3 regions of the Shewanella sp. VB17 genome follow, and region 3 is predicted to be linked to each of the others. Evidence: predicted binding sites of a transcription regulator. Region 3 holds the regulator's gene; each other region holds the start of a gene.

Region 1 (4,298 bases), 1.5 Mb from region 3:
CAACATACATCATGCAGGCGAGTAGTGCTTGTTCATCAAGTAGAGCTTGTGACTTAAAGCGCCCTTCCCAGAAAGCCCCTTTACACTCATCTTCACGGTTGGACCTACGGGCAATCTCTTCGTTTAGGCAGCGCATAAACCAGGATATGCTAGATAAACGCTCGTGCCACTCAGTCAGTAAACCATCAAGAAGTATTCGCTCTCCTTCAATCAAAGCGTCACCATTCATGTATTTAGTGGCTACATCATGGCCCTTGGTAATCTGGCACCATCGGGTAATTATTTCACGGTGGCTCAAAGACTTGGCTTTATCCATGTCAATGTTAAGTACTAAATGGTAGTGATTGTTCATTACCGCATAAGCGCATATATCAATACAAAATATGTTCGAAAGCGCTTTGATTTTATCGACAATCCAGCCGCGACGATGCTCATAACTTTTCCCAGTGAGCTTATCTTCCCCACATAGGTAGGCCCTTCTTACACAACGATTTATTATGTGATAAAACGGCGTTGATTCTGCATCAATGAGGGTTCTTCTAGCTGACGTCATGATCGTTATCCTGAACAATACATAGTTGAGGTAACTTAAAGGCTAGTAGAGGATATGCTAAAGCACAAAAGATATGGCTGTCCCGTCTTTCTTCTTATGTCAATGTTAAGTACTAAATGGTAGTGATTGTTCATTACCGCATAAGCGCATATATCAATACAAAATATGTTCGAAAGCGCTTTGATTTTATCGACAATCCAGCCGCGACGATGCTCATAACTTTTCCCAGTGAGCTTATCTTCCCCACATAGGTAGGCCCTTCTTACACAACGATTTATTATGTGATAAAACGGCGTTGATTCTGCATCAATGAGGGTTCTTCTAGCTGACGTCATGATCGTTATCCTGAACAATACATAGTTGAGGTAACTTAAAGGCTAGTAGAGGATATGCTAAAGCACAAAAGATATGGCTGTCCCGTCTTTCTTCAGTTTCAACAATAGTCAACACAAACTCCTAGAGATATAACAGCTTATTGATTAGCAGCAGGATAACCTCCTGCTTTCTTGTAAGTTTCTTCGCCAAAATATCACTTGTAAGTGTTTGTTGTAAATATATTATGTAACAAAAAAATACAGGTTAAATATGACAATTTAGCAGATAAAAAAGATGCATAGGTGTTTACGAGGTCTGCATAGCACTTTTATATAGATATTACAAACCATTGATAATAAAGAGTTAATGTTTGGCAGTTAGTATTATCGATGGGCGTTGTTGCCTAAACATATAATCATCCGAAATTAGGGTGTAAACAGCATAAAATCTTGAAAAAATGAATGCTGAAAACAACTGACGCATGAAACATGCATGCCTTCGTTGCTCCGAGCAACAATGATTTTAGGTTGTGCTTTTAGGAAACAACGCCTTATCGATGCGCCAATCCAACGATTTATGCATCTTTTTCATAGCAATTATCTCAACTTCAGTTATACCTGTATATAAATAAAAAAAAGATGGGACAGGCATAACTTTGTCTTGCTTGAAATAACGTGTGTAGATGCGGCTGCGAGCTTCCAAAACAAGGCCGGAAATGTTCCTTACATTTCTAGGCATTTCCCACATCCTTGTGAGTCAGACGTTTTGGCAGAGCTCACTGGCCTATTCAGTTCCATACTGAATTAGGCATTTCCACCGTCCGTGGCGGTCAGATGTACTTGCAGCGTGCCACAAAAGTACCTACACAGATCCCGCTGAGCAAGCGATAGATAACCCTGAAGGTTCGACCTTCAACAACCCGAATAGATACCAACTCAACTAGAAGCTCAAATTTAACTAACAAAATGAACTATTGTGAAAATATGGCCTTTATTCGAAGACTAGCTAATTTTGAGGCAAAAATAAGTTAGTAAGCTCACCCTTAAACCTTAAATAAAATAGACGCGTTTTGCCCTAAGATGACTCTGAAACAAGCATGTTGACGTGACTTGATCATCAAACATAAACTTACCCGGTCGTTTGCTATTATACTGTACATAATAACAGTAATTGATTAGGCTTAGTGACACAATGTTGAGTTTATTGAATCAAATAAGCTCAGACTTTACTGTGAGTGTGGGTAATGAGTACAGAAGTATCGCTTCAAATCAGTGTTAAAGGCAGAATACTATCACGGCATGTGGTCCAACAGTCTGGATCTCTGTGGCTACATTACTACATTAACACAATCGCTGGGCCAATATTAGTACAAATACCTAATGCTGAATACCTGTGCTTTTGTGCTACATCTACCTTAGATAGGCTGCTTAGTGCATCAGATCTGACCACAATACGCACTAAACCATTAGCATTGAAAAATTTCGATCTCAATAATGTGACCGCACTTTATTGTTCATCACGGCAGAGTTTTAGAAACTTGACTCGAGCAAGTGTTGATCTTGCCATCCCTTTGTATGAAGCTGATATTCGTCCAGAACATCGATACTTGATCGAGCGATATATTGCGTTAGATGTTGAGTTTATTGGTGAGTATGCATCTAATCATCAACAAGATTTACCAATATTGATTGGCAATAGAGCCCGTAAAGCTGAGTTAACGATGCCGTTAAAAGCCATTTCATTGGATTTTGAATGTCGCTTTGATGGTGAGCTTTATTCAGTGGGCTTATACGGGAAAAGTGGGGACACTGCTTACCAGAAAGTCATGATGATTGGCGTTGCGCCTAATATTTCACATCACTCATGCCTTGGCACTGAAGATTTGCAGCAGGCAAGAGAATATGTCGAGTGGGTGGCCGATGAAAGATCACTCATTTTGCAATTGATAGCCTGGTTTCATGAGTATGATCCCGACATCATTATAGGCTGGGCAGTGGTCACTTTTGATCTGGCGTTATTGTATCGTAGGGCAAAGGCGCTTGGGATCAAGTTAAGCATTGGCAGAGGTGGGGCTGAACTAGGCTGGAAGGTGGCGGACAAATTTAGACCTGAGTCACTTTCGTTGCCAGGGAGAGTGGTCTTAGATGGGATCGATTGGCTTAAGGCCGCGTTTTATCGATTTGACAATTTTTCGCTTGAATGTGTGTCGCAATCCTTGCTTGGCGAAGGTAAAGCTATTCATAGTGTGGAAAATCGTGTTGATGAAATTAACGATCTGTTTGTACACGATAAGTTAGCACTTGCCCATTACAATTTGACTGATAGTCGTTTGGTGTGGGATATTTTTACGCATACTCAGTTGTTTGAGTTTGCCATTGAACGCTCTCGACTCACCGGTTTGGAATTGGGACGGGTAGGGGGCTCTGTTGCCGCTTTTAATAATTTATACTTGCCACATTTGCATCGAGCAGGCTTTGTTGCGCCAGCCATGGCATCAACTCAAGGAGTTGCCAGCCCAGGTGGTTATGTGATGGACTCATTACCTGGCTTATACCAAAACATCATCGTGCTTGATTTTAAAAGTCTCTATCCTTCCATTATCCGCACCTTTCTTATTGATCCTAAAGGATTGATACAAGGGCTATCAATGCCTGAACTTGATACAGTTAACGGTTTCTTAGGTGGTAAATTTAGTCGGCAAGATCCTATTTTACCTCAGTTAATCAAAAGCTTATCGGCACATCGTGAGCAGGCAAAGTGTGAACGTAATGGGCCTTTATCGCAAGCGATTAAGATTATTATGAATTCCTTTTACGGTGTATTGGGCTCTAATGGCTGTGTATTTCATGATACCAGATTGGCGAGCTCTATTACGCTAAGAGGTCATGAGATCATGAAGCAAACCAAGGTATGGATTGAAGCGCAGGGATATAAAGTGATCTACGGCGACACCGATTCTACGTTTGTCTGGTTAGGAGATAGTGAGCCTGCGCTCGATGTTGATAGCATTGGCCAGAGACTTGTTAAAGGCATTAATCAGCAGTGGCAGCAAAAACTCAGGGAGACAATGAATATTGAGTCTTTTTTAGAGCTTGAATATGAATCTCATTATGAGCAATTTTTCATGCCGACATTAAGAGGCTCTCTAAAGGGATCAAAAAAACGTTATGTTGGTGCTTTTACTCAGTCTGATGGCGAGTTAGCTTTGGTGTTTAAAGGGATGGAGCAGGTTCGAAGTGACTGGAGTCCTCTGTCAAGACGAGTGCAAGAAGTGTTGTATTATCGATTGTTCTCCAAACAAGATGTGACTGCTTTTTTACAGGAAGTGATAACCGATTTATTGGCAGGCAAACTTGATAGTGAACTGGTGTTTTCAAAAACATTGCGTAGAGATATTATCGATTATACCGCCAAGTCGTCACCTCATGTG
Region 2 (4,298 bases), 3.1 Mb from region 3:
CAGTGGTTTGATACATGAAATCATCCTGAATTAAGTTAAGCTAACAGTGAGTATTAAAATCACCAACATACTATCTAGCCGGACATTATAATCAGTCTATAGGATAACAACCAGAAATTTAGAGTATGGAGAGATGGAAAAGAAATTAAGTTAGCAGTCTAAAGCACATTAAGCTGTAGAATATACCCAAGTGACTTCAAGATCCAGCATGTCGAGAAGTGGCAGAGTTCAAGGGCGTTAATTGCTCCTCGGTAACGGCTCCTGCATTACGTTAGTGCAACCAACAAGGGAGCAACCATTGTCAAATCGCTGCCTCATTCAACCATCTTATGTGAACTCAGCAATGAGCATTTTGAAGTGACTGGAGTATAAGTTTTCGAGACAGTTAATTAACAAAACCAAATCATGAGTAGCCATAAAAGTCATCATAATTTAGGCTCTGTTTAAACGTAATATTCATTTATACAAGACATATTCTAACGCATAAGAGATCTGATCGTAAGCAAAGCCTTGGCCCAAGAGATAGCGAGTTCGCCTAACTTTATCTTTATGATCTTCTATCTGAATGTGACCATATTTCTTTAACGCTTTTTTCTGCGCAAGCTCAAACCAATCATAATCACAGCTATCCAGAGCAAGATTTATTTCATTTTTATCAAGCCCCTTTTGCGCCATAACTTGTCTAATCCGTGTTGGACCATGGCCCTTATTAACATGGCTTCTAATGAGCAATTCTGCATACCGCTTATCATCAAGAAATCCGCTAGATTCACATCTATCTAACGCTTTTTCAATCTCAACAGATTCAAAACCTTTCAATTTAAGCTTGCATTGAACTTCATGGCGAGAGTAATCGCGGCGCGCAAGTTGCGCAACCGCAAAATAATGTGCTGAATGATTCATAACGATAATTAATTCAGAAAATTAAAATACTTCACCGGTTTCAAGATCAACATTTTCATCGCCGATACTTGAATCCGCAGCAGGAACAGCAGGCGTTAACAGCATCGCTCTTAGCGCGGTATCGATTTCTTCAGCAATCATCGGGTTTTCAAGTAAATGTTTACCTGCATTTGCACGACCCTGACCAATTTTATCACCTTTATAGCTGTACCAAGCACCCGCTTTTTCAACCAATTTATGAGCCACGCCTAAGTCAACCAATTCACCAGTGCGATTAATTCCTTCACCATATAAAATTTGAAATTCAGCCTGCTTAAATGGTGCTGCAATTTTGTTTTTAACCACTTTAACGCGAGTTTCATTACCAATGACTTCATCACGATCTTTAATCGCACCAATACGACGAATATCAAGGCGTACAGAAGCATAAAACTTAAGTGCATTACCCCCTGTCGTTGTTTCTGGGTTACCGAACATAACACCAATCTTCATACGAATTTGGTTAATAAAGATTAACATGGTATTAGTTTGCTTAAGGTTACCGGCAAGTTTACGCATAGCTTGACTCATCATACGAGCAGCAAGCCCCATGTGCGAATCACCGATTTCACCTTCGATTTCCGCTTTTGGCGTTAAAGCAGCGACGGAATCGACAACAATAATATCAACAGCACCTGAACGTGTTAATGCATCACAAATCTCTAACGCCTGTTCACCAGTATCTGGCTGTGAGCAAAGCAAGTTATCAATATCAACACCGAGTTTCTTTGCATAAATAGGATCGAGAGCATGCTCTGCATCGATAAATGCGCACACCTTACCTTCGCGCTGTGCAGCAGCTATCACTTCAAGCGTCAAGGTTGTTTTACCTGATGACTCAGGGCCATAAATTTCAACAATGCGACCCATTGGAAGCCCACCAGCACCCAAGGCTACATCTAAAGAAAGTGAACCAGTAGAGATAGTTTCAACATCCATCGAACGGTTCTCGCCCAATTTCATAATAGAGCCTTTACCGAATTGCTTTTCTATTTGGCCTAATACTGCGTTAAGTGCTTTCTCTTTGTTCGCGTCTATCTTCATTCCAGTATCCTCAGAGTCACAGCGATTACGCTGATTAAAAACTGTAATAGCTCCATCACTTCGTTAAAAGTGCTTTCAAAGAAGCTTCAATATGCAAACTAGTATACTGTATAGTCATACAGTATCAAGTGCTGTTCAAGATTATTTTTCTTCACTCATAATCACTCGATAATAAGTGCCTATTTAGACAGATATTATTCATTCGTATTTTTAATTAAAATTAACGACTCATGATGAGAAAATATTGCTAATATTGGCGCCAACCTTTATGGCCACTAAACATTCATGCGGCCTATTAATACGTCAGAAAAGAGACCTGCTGTAGAATGAAAGCGATCGCAACCCAAGATTTAGAAAAACATACACCCATGATGCGTCAATATTTGACGCTAAAAGCCGAAAATCCAGATGTGCTTCTCTTCTATCGTATGGGTGATTTCTATGAACTTTTTTACGATGATGCCAAAAAAGCATCTGAATTATTAGGGATATCGCTAACGGCAAGAGGTAAAAGTGGTGGTGATCCTATTCCAATGGCCGGCCTACCTTATCATGCCGTCGAGGGCTACTTAGCTAAACTTGTTCAACTCAGAGTTTCGGTCGCCATTTGCGAACAAATAGGCGACCCAGCGACATCAAAAGGTCCTGTCGAGCGTAAAGTTGTTCGGCTGGTCACACCTGGTACGCTTACAGATGAAGCCCTCCTTCAAGAGAAACAAGATAATCTACTTGCTGCTGTATATCATGATAAAACAGGATTTGGCTATGCCACCTTAGATATCAGCTCTGGTCGTTTTGTTGTTGCCGAATTAATCACATCTGAGGCATTAGAAGCTGAACTTCAGCGCACCTGCCCAGCCGAACTTCTTTATAGTGAAGACTTCAGTGAAATGAGCCTTATCGCAAGTTTAGAAGGTACACGTCGTCGCCCTGAATGGGAATTTGACTTTAATACAAGTCAAAAACTACTACGAGATCAATTTAACACAAAAGATTTACGCGGATTTGGTTTAGATGGTGCCCGTCTTTCTGTCCAGGCTGCTGGTTGCCTCATGCAATATGTTAAAGATACTCAGCGTACTGCACTGCCACATATCAATTCAATCGTTAGGTTTAATCAAGGAGACAGTATTATTCTTGATGCAGCGACTCGACGTAACCTTGAATTGACAACCAACCTTCAAGGTGGTCGCACTAATACCTTAGCAACCGTGTTGGATAATACCACCACACCTATGGGTAGCCGCATGTTGCAAAGGTGGATACATGAGCCATTACGTAATAAAAATCACATTGAAGCGCGTCAAAATGCCCTCGAAGAAATATTAGCAAATGGACTCTATGATGAACTTTACCCTTTATTAAAATCACTAGGAGACATCGAACGGATCACAGCAAGGTTAGCTCTAAGGAATGCTCGCCCTAGAGATTTTTCTCGTCTTAAACATGCCTTAGGGATACTCCCAGAGATCCAACAAATTCTAGCCAAATGCCAATCAGAACACATCAAATTGCTTGCCCGTAAGATCAGTGAATTTCCGCAAGAGCTGGCATTACTAGATAGTGCCATCATCGATAATCCTCCTATGCTTATCCGTGATGGTGGGGTATTAAAAACCGGTTACAATACCGAATTAGATGAATGGCGTGATTTAAGTCAAGGTGCGACAGATTATTTGGCAGAGCTTGAAGCAAGAGAAAAAGAAGCTACCGGTATATCGACATTAAAAGTCGGTTATAACCGTGTGCACGGCTACTATATTGAAGTCAGTCGTAGAGAGTCTGATCTTGTGCCCCTTAGTTATCAACGCAGACAAACACTCAAAAATACAGAACGGTATATTGTCGCTGAGCTCAAAGAACATGAAGAAAAAGTCCTGTCTAGCCAAGGTAAAGCATTAGCACTTGAGAAACAATTATGGGAACAACTTTTTGATTTAATTTTACCTCAACTTCATCCACTTCAGCAGTTTGCTCAAGGTGCTGCAGAACTTGATGTGATCACCAACTTTGCAGAGCGAGCAGATACGCTTAACTACCAAAAACCCATGTTAAGCGAAACCTCAGGAATACAAATAGAATCAGGTCGACATCCGGTTATCGAACAAGTGAGTCAAACTCCTTTTATCGCTAATCCCGTAGTACTGAATCCAACACGTAAAATGCTGATAGTGACAGGCCCGAATATGGGCGGTAAATCGACGTATATGAGACAAGTGGCTTTGATCACATTGATGGCACATATCGGCTGCTACGTGCCCGCTCAAAGTGCTATTATCGGCCCGATTGATCGCATATTTACCCGTATTGGT
Region 3 (4,298 bases):
TCTACGACACTAAATACTTCATTTTCAGTGATAAGTTCCTGCTCAATAAATAGATCAAGTATTTCCTCAACCAACTTAGCGGTATCACTCACCCCCATAAACAATTCGGCCTGAAGCAAAGGATAAAAGTCAGCAATGACATCTATAATTTCAGCTCTGGTGCTGCGCTCATGTTGTGTCAAGCAGCTAGCCACAAGGGAAGGAATGATCATCAGATGAATAATGTTATTACGATAATAGGTCATCGCAACAGCGATACTTTCATCAATAGAAATAATATCGCCCAATGAATCACTGTCCAATCGTAGTTTATTAAGCTCTAACCCCTGTACCACTAATTGCTTACCATCGCCTTCAACAACAGACGTATATGAGGTATAAGGCAAGTCTTTAAGTAATTTCAGGTAAAGGTCTAGCTGCTTTTCAAGTTGAGATCTCTCAAGCGCATTCTGTTCAGATGCTAACAACACTAAGCTGGTTAAGGTCACAGAGCTCACCGCTGCCGCATCATTAATATTCGTCATCACTTGATTGGCGAGTATATTGACGGCAGGCGTTAACCAGGTTGGTTTCTGCTCAGGATCATTAGCAATTTCCTCTCGCCAATTAGGCGCTTGTTCATTTAAAAAAGTATGTAAAGTAATGGGCTTGCCAAAATTTACATACCCTTGACCAAAGTTACCTAACTTGCGTAACGCACCGAAAAATTGCCAAACCGATTCTTTCTTTTTCTTCTTGCCACTTAATTCTTTGTGGTAAGTCGCCACTTCCATCACATGATCATAACCAAGATAAACAGGGACAAGTGTCACCGGACGTTTCATCCCCCGCAGCACGCTATTTAGCGTCATGGCGAGCATCCCTGTTTTAGGTGCTAACAGGCGTCCAGTTCTCGAGCGGCCACCTTCAGTGAAATATTCAACTGAATAGCCTTTAGTAAATAATTGATCCAAATATTCACGAAAAACGGCAGTGTATAATTTATTTCCTTTAAAACTTCGGCGAATAAAAAAAGCACCACCTCGACGGAACATGGGCCCAGCAGGCCAAAAATTAAGGTTGATACCGGCAGCAATATGCGGAGGCACCATACCTTGGTAATAAAGAATATAAGAAAGCAGTAGATAATCCATATGACTTCGATGGCAAGGGACATAAATAATCTCATGACCATCATGGTGTAACTGCCTGATCTGCTCTGCACCTTTAATATTGATGCCTTTATAGAGCTTATTCCATAGCCAGGTTAAAAAACGTTCGGTGATACGCACAAGACTATCTGAGTAATCCGCCGCGATTTCATCTAAATATTCCATCGCTTTGGCTCTGGCCTCAACTTCAGAAATTTTCTTACTTACCACCTCTTCTTGAATGGCTTTCTGCAGCGTTTCAGAACTGACTAATGCATGAAAAAGAGCTTGTCTTTTGGGTAAAACAGGTCCTGTCATCACTTTACGCTGTCGACTAAAATGCACTCGTGCTACACGCGCTAATTTTTGCGCAATACGTTTGTCAGTACCGTGTTCATCTGCCATATTACGAATTGAAACAGAGTTAGAAAATTGCACAAAGTTATGTCGACCCAAGAACAAAATCATCAAACACTTTCGCAACCAAGTGGGGTTTTCACGCTCCAAGACAGCAGCTTTCATCGTGTCATCTTCTTTACCTGGCGTTCTGCCCCAATAAAGACTGACTGGCACAAGTTGAACATCAAGATCTGGACTTCTTTTATGGGCCTTTAACAAATTCATAAAACTACTAAGAAAGAATTCGTTACTTTTCCGTTGGCCCATAAGTGGTTTGGCAGCTTCTAAACAAACCACCCTAGGACTTAATTCCCCGCCGACCTCCAGCGGATCGTAAGGGCTCGGTAAGCCTAATCCTTCTGTTATTTCACTCAGGGCGGCAATATCACTGAGAGACTCAGTTTTCATCACATAAACAAGGGGCCTCTCGGGATCTAAATTAAGGTCCTTGAACGGTTCTTGCGGTACAACAATCGTCTGCACTAACTTATTTTGAAGCCAGCGTAATGATTTAAACCAAAGGGAATCTTGTTTGGACATTATTCTTATACAATGTATTTTAATTTAATGGCTACATAGAGTATCAGATATAGATACATCCACCAAATTAGCTCAGCTCAATGACAAATATCATCTATCACCATCGACTAAGGGTTAAACAAAACAAACGATAAAGAAGAGAAAAACGATTAACACTGGTTAATACTTGCACTGCATGAAATACTGTATATACTGACAGTTACTGTATAGAAAGACAGGATTTACCATGAGACCATTGACACCACGACAAGCTGAAATCCTTGAACTAATTAAGTGCAATATTGTTGACACAGGTATGCCACCAACTCGTGCGGAAATCGCCACACGTTTAGGTTTTAAAAGTGCTAACGCCGCAGAAGAGCACCTAAAAGCCTTGGCTAAAAAAGGCTGTATTGAAATTATCCCAGGCACATCTCGTGGTATCCGCTTAACTCAACTCGAAGAACCTGAAGAGTCTGGCTTACCCTTAATAGGACAAGTCGCAGCAGGAGAGCCTATTTTAGCTCAAGAACATGTAGAACAGCGCTATAAAGTTGATCCAAACATGTTCCATCCCAGTGCCGACTTTCTCTTGAGAGTACGTGGCGATAGTATGAAAAATATTGGTATCCTTGAAGGTGATCTTTTAGCTGTCCACAAAGCAGATCAGGCCCGAAATGGTCAGATAATTGTGGCTCGCGTCGAAGATGATGTCACCGTTAAACGCTTTGAGAAAAAGGGCAACACTGTTTATCTTCACGCAGAAAATGAAGATTACACACCCATAGTCATCAACTTGGCTAATCAAAGCCTCAGTATTGAAGGATTAGCTGTCGGCGTTATTCGCAACGGTGACTGGCAATGAATACACTCATAGGTAATAGCCCTAGGCATCCAGGGTTATGGTTGGAACATGAGAATAATCACTCAAGACAATTACAAACGAGCACAGTCACAACAATAACGACCCACACACAAGGGCGTAACGAACTCAAAAAAGTCAGCGCTCAACTCGCGACGCTAAGCCAACAAGGACAATGGATAGTATTGATCAATCCACCAAACATAGATTACAAAAAAATGTTAACTGACGCTGGCCTTAACATGAATCGAGTCCTATTGGTCCACGCCAAAGATGAAGTCGAAACACTATGGGCAATGGAAAAAGCACTAACAAGTGGCACATCAAGTGCCGTATTATGCTGGACTCAATCTTTAGATTCCCGTGATAATCGCCGCCTTCAAATTGTTGCTAAAAGCGCCCGAGCCTTAGGCATTGTAATAGAAGACACCAATGCCAGTTTATATGCAAATAACCGTAACAACACGCTAAATACTGCCATACCACAAAGGGGGTTCTGCTCTGTTCATTAGCAGATTAACCAAGAGATTGACTCAAGCCCCTAACAGGGGCTTTATTTTGAATAAATGGCCTATTTAACAATGCAAAAAATACATACGTAATAAAATTTAAAAGACGGATCATCACTTATTTTTAAAATACGAAAAAGTAATCTTGATCAATATTGCAACACCAAGTAAATTAGTCGCATAACAACGATAATTTGTTATATCCAAACGATTTAGTCGTCTGCAAAGTCAATCAATCCACAGTGATATAACTGCATTGTATTACCTAGCAGAAATCGGAACTGATATATTCAGTCGTAGGTATGAATGTGGGTAATTCTGGCAGTGATTTAATAAAACTGCTTACTTTCACGATAAAAAGTAAAACCACTAACATGCTTTGAAGTCATCGTTGCTTTTTTGGGAACTGAAGAGTTTACATAGAGCAGAGACTTACTGTGTGGCTCTTCTTTGTCTTATTTTTTGACAGAGGAGAAGTCTAGTGAAAAAAACGCTGTATTGCTTTTTGGCGTTGCTGTTTACGTCATCCGTTGTGGCATCACAAATGCCCTTAAATATGACCAAAGGTGTCACAGAGATCAGTGGTAAGGTTTATAGCCTGCACATGATCATTTTATATATTTGTTGCGTGATCGGAGCCCTGGTTTTTGGTGTGATGATCTATTCCATTATTAATCACAGAAAATCCAAAGGTGCTGTTGCAGCCAACTTTCACGAAAGTACCAAAGTCGAGATAGCTTGGACTGTTGTGCCTTTCATCATTCTTATTTTAATGGCTATTCCTGCCACTCAAACCTTGATCGCAATGGAAGATCCTTCTGATGCCGATCTGACCATCAAAATCACCGGTTCTCAATGGAAATGGCACTACAGCTATTT

What was found. The regulator LexA, encoded in region 3, represses DNA repair genes until DNA is damaged. The targets are predictions, from matches to a motif close to TACTGTATNNNNATACAGTA.
Region 1: HQQ94_RS09690 (DNA polymerase II) is a predicted target of LexA. The motif match lies at 2,018-2,037, and genes of this name have one in related genera.
Region 2: recA (recombinase RecA) is a predicted target of LexA. The motif match lies at 2,091-2,110, and genes of this name have one in related genera.

What each region holds. Positions count from the first base shown of each region.
Region 1 covers NZ_JABRVS010000001.1:2,253,529-2,257,826, forward strand. The annotation lists gene HQQ94_RS09680 (transposase) at 1-553, opposite strand, end outside; partial or broken gene HQQ94_RS22555 (alpha-amylase family glycosyl hydrolase) at 649-888, opposite strand; gene HQQ94_RS09685 (hypothetical protein) at 1,391-1,606, opposite strand; gene HQQ94_RS09690 (DNA polymerase II) at 2,112-4,298, shown strand, end outside.
Region 2 covers NZ_JABRVS010000001.1:3,921,994-3,926,291, forward strand. The annotation lists gene alaS (alanine--tRNA ligase) at 1-16, opposite strand, end outside; gene HQQ94_RS16945 (regulatory protein RecX) at 457-903, opposite strand; gene recA (recombinase RecA) at 925-1,986, opposite strand; gene mutS (DNA mismatch repair protein MutS) at 2,313-4,298, shown strand, end outside.
Region 3 covers NZ_JABRVS010000001.1:772,649-776,946, reverse strand. The annotation lists gene plsB (glycerol-3-phosphate 1-O-acyltransferase PlsB) at 1-2,069, opposite strand, end outside; gene lexA (transcriptional repressor LexA) at 2,296-2,913, shown strand; gene HQQ94_RS03305 (cell division inhibitor SulA) at 2,910-3,422, shown strand; partial or broken gene coxB (cytochrome c oxidase subunit II) at 3,901-4,298, shown strand, end outside.